3 regions of the Streptomyces sp. 8N114 genome follow, and region 1 is predicted to be linked to each of the others. Evidence: riboswitches for the same ligand, from Rfam matches in the RefSeq annotation. Region 1 holds a riboswitch; each other region holds the start of a gene.
The links. Region 1 has a riboswitch for cobalamin ahead of ACTWQF_RS13930 (ABC transporter substrate-binding protein). Riboswitches for the same ligand answer to the same signal wherever they lie in the genome.

Region 2: linked by a shared signal. The riboswitch ahead of ACTWQF_RS33145 (cobalamin biosynthesis protein) and the one ahead of ACTWQF_RS13930 (ABC transporter substrate-binding protein) in region 1 are both predicted to bind cobalamin.
Region 3: linked by a shared signal. The riboswitch ahead of metE (5-methyltetrahydropteroyltriglutamate--homocysteine S-methyltransferase) and the one ahead of ACTWQF_RS13930 (ABC transporter substrate-binding protein) in region 1 are both predicted to bind cobalamin.

Annotation. Positions count from the first base shown of each region.
Region 1 is NZ_JBQQBT010000005.1:243,303-246,567, reverse strand. Features, by position in the region: gene ACTWQF_RS13940 (terpene synthase family protein) at 1-57, opposite strand, end outside; gene ACTWQF_RS13935 (DUF7873 family protein) at 229-960, shown strand; cobalamin riboswitch at 1,410-1,591, shown strand; gene ACTWQF_RS13930 (ABC transporter substrate-binding protein) at 1,658-2,698, shown strand; gene ACTWQF_RS13925 (FecCD family ABC transporter permease) at 2,935-3,265, shown strand, end outside.
Region 2 is NZ_JBQQBT010000030.1:24,487-27,751, forward strand. Features, by position in the region: gene ACTWQF_RS33140 (cobyric acid synthase) at 1-807, opposite strand, end outside; gene ACTWQF_RS33145 (cobalamin biosynthesis protein) at 804-1,796, opposite strand; cobalamin riboswitch at 1,996-2,117, opposite strand; gene ACTWQF_RS33150 (hypothetical protein) at 2,322-2,534, opposite strand; gene ACTWQF_RS33155 (inorganic phosphate transporter) at 2,552-3,265, opposite strand, start outside.
Region 3 is NZ_JBQQBT010000002.1:320,699-323,963, reverse strand. Features, by position in the region: gene ACTWQF_RS06960 (tyrosine-protein phosphatase) at 156-950, shown strand; cobalamin riboswitch at 1,018-1,237, shown strand; gene metE (5-methyltetrahydropteroyltriglutamate--homocysteine S-methyltransferase) at 1,403-3,265, shown strand, end outside.

The DNA.
Region 1 (3,265 bases):
GTTGAGCCGGGCCGGGTAGGGCACGTAGAAGTCGGGCAGTTCGAAGGGTTGCGACAACGTCACTGTCCCCCAACTCGTCGGATCGGTAGCTGACTTGGCCTACCCGGATCCAAGCCGACGAACATCCAAATTCACTCGGACGTGGGACCCCCGTCCCTCGGGCCTGTTACGAAGTCGTCGAACAAAATGCGTGGCCCGACTGCGGATCAGGCTGCTAACTTCGCGTTCGTGGCGAAGCTGAATCAGATCATCGCAGTCGAGAAAGGCGTCAAGTCCAAGGTCGTCCAGGACCTGGCGCAGGCACAGCACGGGCTGGCGAAGTCCCAGATGCTGGCCGGTATCTCGCGTACGTACCAGCCCAAGGACGAAGAGGGCGAGCAGCTTCCGCCGGAGTCGACGCGGGTCCAGGTCAAGGCCGAGGATGTGCTGAAGGAAACGGCGAAGATCCTGACCCGCCTGTTCGATGTGACGGCGACGAAGGACTGGGCGAACCTCACGGCTCGTGCGGACGTCGTCGTCGACGGGCGCACCGTCCTGTCCGAAGTTCCCGTCTCCTACCTGCTGTTCCTGGAGAAGCAACTGGGCGAGCTCGGCACCTTCCTGCGGAAGCTGCCGGTGCTGGACGGCGCGGAGGCGTGGGAGAAGGACCCCTCCACGGACTGGTGGAAGACCGAGCAGGTCCGTACGGTGCGCACCAAGAAGGTGCCGCGCAACCATGTGAAGGCGGAGGCCACGGAGAAGCACCCGGCCCAGGTCGAGGTGTACTACGAGGACATCCCCGTCGGCTACTGGACCACGGTCAAGTACTCCGGCGCCCTGCCCGCACGACGGGTCAACGAGCTGCTGGAGCGGCTGGACAAGCTGGCCGCCGCGGTGAAGTTCGCCCGCGAGGAGGCCAACGGGACCGAGGTCACCGACAAGCGCGTCGGGGACGCCGTCTTCGGCTACCTCTTCGACTGACGCCCAGGAGGCATCTCACCACCACAGACACCCCGGCTCACGTTTCGACGACGTGGCGGCCGGGGTCCCCCGGGGCCAGGGCTTCAGCGCCCTTCGGTCACCGGGTGCGCCAGGAGCGCAAAGCTGAAGCTGAAGCTGATGTGTGACCCCCCGGGTCGCCCTGTCCTGAACACAGGGTGCCCGTCAGTCTCAACCTCTCGCTCCAAGCTCAGTATCGCCGCTCATCGTCCGGCAACCGGGGCGGTGACGACCTTGAGACGCTGGTTCGAACCCAGCCGGCGCATCCACGCTGCGCCGTGGTGGAGTGGCTCCACGCAAGGGCATCGCCGAACGATCCGCCCATAAACAGGCCGGTGCGTGTGAACGAGCGGCACCCAGGACCCCGGGGCCGGGTAAAGCCCCGGGGTCCCTTTTGTCGTTTCTCCGGTTCCTGCGGGCTGCCGCCCGCGTGGTACGTTTCAGCCGCCAGTCAAACCCTTGAACGGGTCAGGGAATCCGGTGCGAATCCGGAGCTGACGCGCAGCGGTGTGGGACTGGGGCGTGCACGAGGCCACTGGGGACGTACGTCCCTGGGAAGGCGCACGCTCCCACAGTCCCGAGCCCGAAGACCTGCTGGCACCCGCGCTCGGACTGCCCCGGGCGCGGTGGCACGCCGGGCCCCGCGACTGGGCCTCTGACGGAGAAGGAACACCTGGCCATGCGCCGACCGCGCCGTATCCGCGTACTCGTGCCGGGCCTCGCCCTCGCACTCGTCCTGGGCACCGCCGGCTGCGGCGGGGGCTCCCCGACGGAAGCTTCCGGCAAGGGCGCGGCCCCCGGTTACCCCCGGACGCTGCACAACTGCGGGCAGGACGTCACCCTCCAGCGGCCCCCGCGGCGGGCCGTCTCCCTCGACCAGGGCTCGACCGAGATCCTGCTGGCACTCGGGCTGGGCGACAGGATGGCGGGCACCGGCACCTGGACCGACCCTGTCATGAAGGGGCTCGGTGAACAGAACGCGAAGGTCCCGCGGCTGGCCGACGGTTACCCCGCGCTGGAGAAGGTGCTCGAAAAGGACCCGGACCTGGTGACCGCCTCCTTCTCCGCCACCCTCGACAAGGGCGGCGTCGCCCCGCGCGGCAAGTTCGCCGGTCTCGGGGTGCCCACCTACCTCTCCCCCGCCGACTGCGCCAAGAAGTCCGGCTCCAACGGTGACGGAGCGCGCGGCAGCCGGCTGGAGCTGAGCACCGTCTACGGCGAGATCCGCGACCTGGCGAAGGCGTTCGGCGTGCAGAAGCGCGGCGAGCGGCTGGTGGCCGGTCTCAAGGCGCGGGTGGCGAAGGCCACCCGGGGCACCGGCGCGCGCGGCACCTCCGTCATGTACTGGTTCGCCAACTCCGAGTCGCCGTATCTGGCGGGCTGCTGCGGGGCGCCGGGCATCATCACCCGCGCGGTGGGCGCGAAGAACGTCTTCGACGACACCCACGACGAGTGGCCGCAGATCGGCTGGGAGACGGTCGCCGACCGGGACCCCGATGTGATCGTGCTGGGCGATCTGACCCGCAAGAACCAGACCGCGGAGACAGCCAAAGCCAAGATCCGGAAGCTGGAGTCCGACCCGGTCACCCGCCATATGACGGCAGTCCGCCACAAGCGCTACATCCTGCTGCCCGGCGCCGCGATGAATCCCTCGATCCGCACGGTGGAGGGCGTGGAGAAGGTGGCGCGGGGGCTGCGGGATTTGGGGCTAGCGAAGTGAGGGCGGAACAGGCTGGTGGGAGCTCCGAAGCTGCTGCCGACCCGGCACCGGGGGCTGCGCTTGCCCACCCTGCGCCCCTGGCGCAGACTGCCCAAGCTTCGCAGGGGGAGGCGCGCCCCGAAGGGGCGCGGGGAACTGCGCGACCAGCTACACCCCACCCGCAGTCCGCAAGCCTCGGAAAGGGGCACCCCCTCACCGGAGCCCTCCGCACCGGGCGGGGCACCGCCCTCCTGTGCGTGGTCGCCGCACTCGCCCTCGCCGCGTCAGTTGCCCTGGCCATCACCGTCGGCCAGGCCGGGCTCGGCGTAGCCGACGTATGGCGGGTCGTCGCAGAACGACTGGGCGGCCCCGAGGCGGGCCTCTCGCCGCTCCGCGAGGGCATCGTCTGGGAACTACGGCTCCCTCGCGCCCTGCTGGCAGCACTATGCGGCGCGGGTCTCGGGCTGTGCGGCGCCGTGCTCCAGTCGCTGCTGCGCAATCCGCTGGCCGATCCGTTCGTGCTGGGCGTCTCCTCCGGCGCTTCCACGGGGGCGGTCGCCGTGGTGGTGTTGGGCGTGGGCGGCGGCG
Region 2 (3,265 bases), on a different contig from region 1:
CTCGCGTACGGTGCCGCGCAGCGAGACCCTCAGCCCGTCCTCCTCGTCGATGCCCAGCCCGTGCTGGAACGGCAGTACGCCCAGCGTGGGCCGCCCGGTCAGCCCGTGCAGCATCTCCAGGCCGGGCTCCAGCAGTGTGACGTCGCCGCGGAACTTGTTGACCATGTAGCCTGCCAGCAGCGCCTGGTCCTCGGGGGCCAGCAGTGCCGTCGTACCGAAGAGCGAGGCGAACACCCCGCCCCGGTCGATGTCGCCGACCACCAGCACCGGCAGCCGACAGGCGCGCGCCAGCCCCATGTTGACGATGTCGCTGCGCCGCAGATTGATCTCCGCAGGGCTGCCCGCGCCCTCGCAGATGACCGCGTCATGGCTGCGCCGCAGCTCCTCGAGACAGCCCGCGACCGTCTCCAGCAGCTCCTCGCGCCGCCCGTGCCGTACGCCGTCGCCACAGCCGCTGTCGTCGCCTTCCGTGTGGCGGCCGAAGTATCCCCGTGCCGACATCTCGCCGACCGCCTTGCCCAGCAGTACGACCTGGCTGGTGCGGTCGCTGCCCGGCTTCAGCAGCACCGGGTTCATCAGCGCGCTCGGCTCGACCCGCGCGGCAGCCGCCTGCATGGCCTGCGCGCGGCCGATCTCGGCGCCGTCGAGGGTGACGAACGAGTTCAGCGACATGTTCTGCGCCTTGAACGGCGCCACCCGCATCCCCTTGCGGGCCAGCCAGCGGCAGATGCCCGCCGTCACCACGCTCTTGCCGGCGTCCGAGGTCGTCCCGGCGACCAGCAGTCCGCCTCCCGTACGCGCGCTCACCGCACCCCTCCCTCCCCGCGGCCACGCCCGAAGCGGCGTACTGCCGTGCCCACCAGACAACTTGTGGCCAGCGCCAACAGTCCTACCCGCCGCGACAGCCGCACAGCGCGCTCGATGTCCGCCGTTCGGACGGCCCGGCCGGGCGCGTTGAGGACGGGCCGGTGCTCCACCCGCCCCCCGTACGACAGCGTCCCGCCCAGCCGCACGCCCAGTGCGCCCGCGAACGACGCCTCTACGGGGCCCGCGTTGGGGCTGGGGTGGCGGTGCGCGTCGGCGCGCCAGGCGCGTACGGCACCGCGCGGGTCCGGCCCGGCGAACGCGGCCAGTACGGCGGTCAGCCGTGCCCCCGGCCAGCCCGCCACGTCGTCCAGCCGCGCGGCGGCCCAGCCGAACCGGCGGTGCCGCGGGGAGGTGTGCCCGACCATCGCGTCCAGCGTGTTGACCGCGCGGAAGCCCACCAGCCCCGGAACGCCCGCCAGCGCCCCCCACACCAGTGCTCCCACCACGGCGTCGGAGGTGTTCTCCGCGACCGACTCGACCACGGCGCGGGCCACTTCCGGCGCGCCCAGCCGCTGCGGGTCGCGCCCGCACAGCGCGGGCAGCCGTTCGCGTGCCAGCTCCAGGTCTCCCGCCTCCAGCGCGGCGCCCACGGCCCGTGCCTCGCGGGTCAGCGACGTACCCCCGAGCACGGCCCACGCGGTGACGGCCGTCAGCGCGATGCCGGGCGCCGGGGAGCGGCCCGCGGCGGGGGAGGGGCCGGGTGCGGCACCGACCGTCTTCAGCGCGCCCGCCGCGGCGACCGCGCCCCCCGCGCAGAGAGCGACATAGAGCGCCCCCGCGCCCCGGTGGTCGCGCCACATTCGGCGCTCCAGTGCGGCGGCCGCCCGCCCGAAGGCAGCGACCGGGTGGCCGCGCCGCGGATCACCGAGCAGCGCGTCGGCGGCGAACCCCAGCAGAGTGCCGCGGACATGGACGTCACGGGCCCGCATCAGACGACGGTTCCGGCACACGCATCCACGACGGCGGCAGTCGGGGGTGCTCCCGGCCGGAGTCCCCGGGGATGCTCCAAGGGGAAGGCAGCAGGCACCTCGGCAAGAGATACGGCAGCAACAGCTATGGCGACGGGGCCACGCATGGCGGTGTCCTCACTCAGGGTCCTCGCCCTGGCTCGACTCGACCGGCGGCGAGAGTCTCCTGGCTCCCGGATCCACACCGCCCCCGCCTTCCAGCCCGCGTGGGCCGTGGCTTCGTTGAGGGAGGCGCTCCCCGGTGACAGTGGCGGGACCGCGCCGGATTCGCACCGGCTTCCTCCCCATGCCGCCGTTTGGCACCCGGCAGTCCACCACGTCGCCCCTGCGGGGGGCAACTCGAACGTGCTGGTTACGGCCGTCGCGGCGGGAAAAAGCGTGAGGGCTTCGCCCCTACACCCCCTGTGGAGCCGGGGGTCGGGAGGCGAAGCCCCACACATGGTTCCTGGCGTCGGAGACCGGGGGCGAACCCCCGTCGTGGAACGGCTACGCCGCGATCAGATAGATCCCGTACGCCACTGCCGCCACGCACAGGGCGTAGCAGACGTACGCACCGGTGCGGGCCAGCGGCGAAGGCGCGGAGCCCGCGGTGCGGGGCGAGCCGGCGACGATGCCGAGGGTGAAGACGCCGACGAGTCCCACCGTCGCCACCAGGCTGACGCCGAAGACCTGGCCGAGTGCGGCCCAGTCGATGTTCATGCGGTCGTCCCTTCTGCCTAGCGGAGGCTGCTCGCCGAAGCGGGGCGGCCGGTCGGATGCGGGGTCTCGGCCGCCTTCGTCTCCTCGGCGGAGGCGGCGGAGGCGGCCGAGGCGGCGGAGCTCACTCCCGCCGGCGGCGGGGGCGGAGAGACGGCCCGAATGGCGGTGGTGACCACCCCGACGGGCTCGGACTCGGGCCCCGCGGGCTCCGGCTCTCCGGCCGGGCTCGGGATCCCCGTTGTCTCCGGGGCCGAGGCGGGCTCGACCTCGTTGACGTTGGTGTGGTCCACCGGCGCGCGCCGGGAGCGGAGCCAGATGGCGCCGCAGAGCACGAGGGCGAGGACGGCGACTGTCGTGACGCCCCAGTCGCCCTGCTGGGCCAGCAGCGCGGCCCCGGCCGCGACGCCGCCGGCTGCGGGGAGGGTCAGCGCCCAGCCGATGACCATGCGGCCCGCCGTTCCCCACCGCACGACGCCGCCCTTGCGGCCGAGCCCTGAACCCATCACGGCGCCGGAGCACACGTGCGTGGTGGAGAGGGAGAAGCCGATGTGCGAGGAGGCCAGGATGGTGGCCGCCGCGCTGGTCTGGGCTGCGAAGCCCTGCGGGGGCTGGATGTCGGTGATGCCCTTGCCCATCGTGCGGATGATGCGCCAGCCGCCGAGGTAGGTGCCCAGTGCGATGGCGAGCCCGGCGGCGGCGATGACCCACACCGGCGGGTCGGAGCCGGGCGC
Region 3 (3,265 bases), on a different contig from region 1:
CGCCCGAACAGCTCCGCAGTCACGCGGTGGCGTGTGCCCCCCCCCCCCCCGCGCCCGGCGGAACGTCGTACGGGTCACGCATCCAAGGACTGATCGCCTCAGGCATCCATGCCTTATGGTCGAACGGACGGTCGTCGGAAATGCTAGGAGTGCGCGTGAGTGTGGAGTCCGCCGATACGGTGCTGACCGGGGTACGGAATTTCCGGGACGTCGGGGGCCTGCCGACGGTGGACGGGCGCCGGGTGCGGCGCGGGGTGCTCTTCCGCAGCGGGCACCTGGCACACGCGACACCCGAGGACGCCGCCTTCCTCGGCGAGCTCGAGCTGCACACGGTCTTCGACTTCCGCAACTCCGCCGACCAGGCGCTCGACGGCCCCGACATCGAGCTTCCGGGTGTCCGCAACGTCAATCTCCCGCTCTCCGACCCGGCCGACGGGGCCGAGTTCTGGCGGCTGGTGCGCGACGGCGAGCTGGATCAGCTGCGGGCCATACTCGGGGACGGCCTCGCTGCCCAACGGATGACCGACTCCTACCGCACCATGATCCGCGAGCGCACCGCCGAGCACAGCCGTATCCTGCACGCCCTCGCCGAGGACAGCGTGCCGGCGCTGATGCACTGCGCCGCGGGCAAGGACCGGGCCGGTCTGTCGATCGCCGTCACGCTGCTGGCCCTCGGCGTCGAGCGGGCCGCCATCGAGGAGGACTACCTCCAGTCCAACCAGCCGCACCGGCGCTACAAGATCTACCGCAGCAGCAAGTCCAAGGCCGGGATGTCCCCCGAGGTCCTGGAACTCCTCGCCCCCCTCTTCGACGCCCGCGCCGCCTACCTCCACGCGGCGTTCGCCACCATCGACGAGACGTGGGGCGACGCGGACACCTATCTGAAGGAGGGCCTCAAACTCTCCCCCGGCACCCGCACCAGGTTGCAGTCCCGCCTCCTGGAGCCCTGAGGCTCCGGGGGAGGAGCGACTGCCCACGCGGCGGATGCGGGCCGGCCCTCACGCGGCGGGCCCCGGCTATGCTGGCCATGCAGCTGGTTCGCCCCGTCCGCCAGGCGGGAGGCGTCGTAAGAGGGAACCCGGTGTGAATCCGGGACTGCCCCGCAGCGGTGAGCGGGAACGACCGCCGTCACACGCACTGGACCGACGGTCCGGGAAGCGACGGCCAGTAGGTGCCCGCCGGGAGACCGGCAGGCGCGCCCGCGAGTCCGAAGACCTGCCCGCTGCCCGTACGCGTCCACACGCGTACGGTCCTCCCGGAGACCTCGAGGGCGGGTCGGAGAGCACAGCGCACAAGGCGGCGGACACCAGCCACGCGTTCGCGCCGTCCCGTGCCGTCTCCCCTTCGCATCCTCGTCCCGATCTTCCGGGAGCGCTGGAGACATCTCGCGAAGGAGAGTTGCGTGACAGCGACAGCAGCGAACCCGGCCACCACTGCCCCGCCCGCACCGGTGCGTGCCACGGTGCACGGCTATCCCCGCCAGGGGCCGAACCGCGAACTGAAGAAGGCCATCGAGGGCTACTGGAAGGGCCGCGTCACCGCCGAGGCCCTGCACTCCACCGCCGCCGCACTGCGCAGCGCGAACTGGCGGCAGCTGGCGGAGGCGGGCATCCACGAGGTGCCCACCGGAGATTTCTCGTACTACGACCACGTGCTGGACACCACCGTCATGGTCGGCGCCCTCCCCGAGCGGCACCGGGAGGCGGTGGCGGTGGACCCGCTGGCCGGGTACTTCGCCATGGCCCGCGGCACGCAGGACGCCGCGCCGCTGGAGATGACCAAGTGGTTCGACACCAACTACCACTACCTGGTGCCCGAGCTCGGACCGGGCACGGTCTTCTGCGCTGACGCGAGCAAGCAGACCGCCGAGCTGAAGGAAGCCCTCGCACTGGGCCTGAAGGCGGCCCGGCCGGTGCTCGTCGGGCCGGTCACCTACCTTCTGCTGGCCAAACCGGCGCCGGGCGTCGCCCCCGACTTCGAGCCGCTGACACTGCTGGAGCGGCTGCTGCCGGTCTACGCGGAAGTGCTCGCTGACCTGCGCGCCGCAGGCGCTCAGTGGGTGCAGCTGGACGAGCCGGCGCTGGTGCAGGACCGCACCGCTGCCGAGCTGGAGGCCGCAGCGCAGGCATACCGGACGGTCGGCATGCTCACCGACCGGCCCCGCCTGCTGGTCGCCTCCTACTTCGACCGGCTCGGCGAGGCGCTGCCGGTGCTGGCGAAGGCACCCGTGGAGGGCCTGGCGCTGGACTTCACGGGCCCGGCCGCCGGAAACCTGGACGCGCTCGCCGCGGTCGGCGGGCTGCCCGGGAAGCGGCTGGTCGCGGGCGTGATCGACGGCCGCAATGTGTGGATCAACGACTACGAGCGGTCCATCGCCACCCTCGCCACCCTGCTGGGCCTCGCCGAGCGGGTGGATGTGGCGACCTCCTGCTCGCTGCTGCACGTGCCGCTGGACGCCCGCGCCGAGCGCCATATCGACCCGCAGGTGGCCCGCTGGCTGGCGTTCGCGCGGCAGAAGGCGGCCGAGGCCGTCACACTGGCGCGCGGGCTGTCCGAGGGGACCGGCGCGATCGGCGCCGAGCTCGCCGCCAACCGCGCCGATCTGGCCTCCCGTGCGGCCTCACCGCTCACCCACGACAAGACCGTACGGGCCCGCTCCGCCGCCGTCGCCGACGCGGACACCCGGCGGGCACTGCCGTACGCGCAGCGCACGGCGGCGCAGCGCACCCGGCTCGGTCTGCCGCCGCTGCCGACCACCACCATCGGGTCGTTCCCGCAGACGGCCGAGCTGCGTGCGGCCCGTGCCGACCTGCGGGCCGGCCGGATCGACGAGGCCGCCTACGAGGAGCGGATCGCGGCCGAGATCCGTGAGGTGGTCGGCTTCCAGGAGCGCGCCGGGCTCGACGTGCTGGTGCACGGTGAGCCCGAACGCAACGACATGGTGCAGTACTTCGCCGAACAGCTCACCGGCTACCTCGCCACCCGGCACGGCTGGGTGCAGTCGTACGGCACCCGCTATGTGCGCCCGCCGATCCTCGCGGGCGACGTCGCGCGCCGGCGGCCGTTGTCGGTCCGCTGGACGCGGTACGCCCAGTCGCTGACCTCCCGCCCGGTCAAGGGCATGCTCACCGGCCCGGTGACCATGCTCGCCTGGTCGTTCGTACGGGACGACCAGCCGGTGTCCGCGACGGCGCGCCAGGTGGCCTTGGCGCTGCGCGACGAGGTGTGCGAGCTGGAGGCCGCGGGGACCGCCGTCATCCAGGTC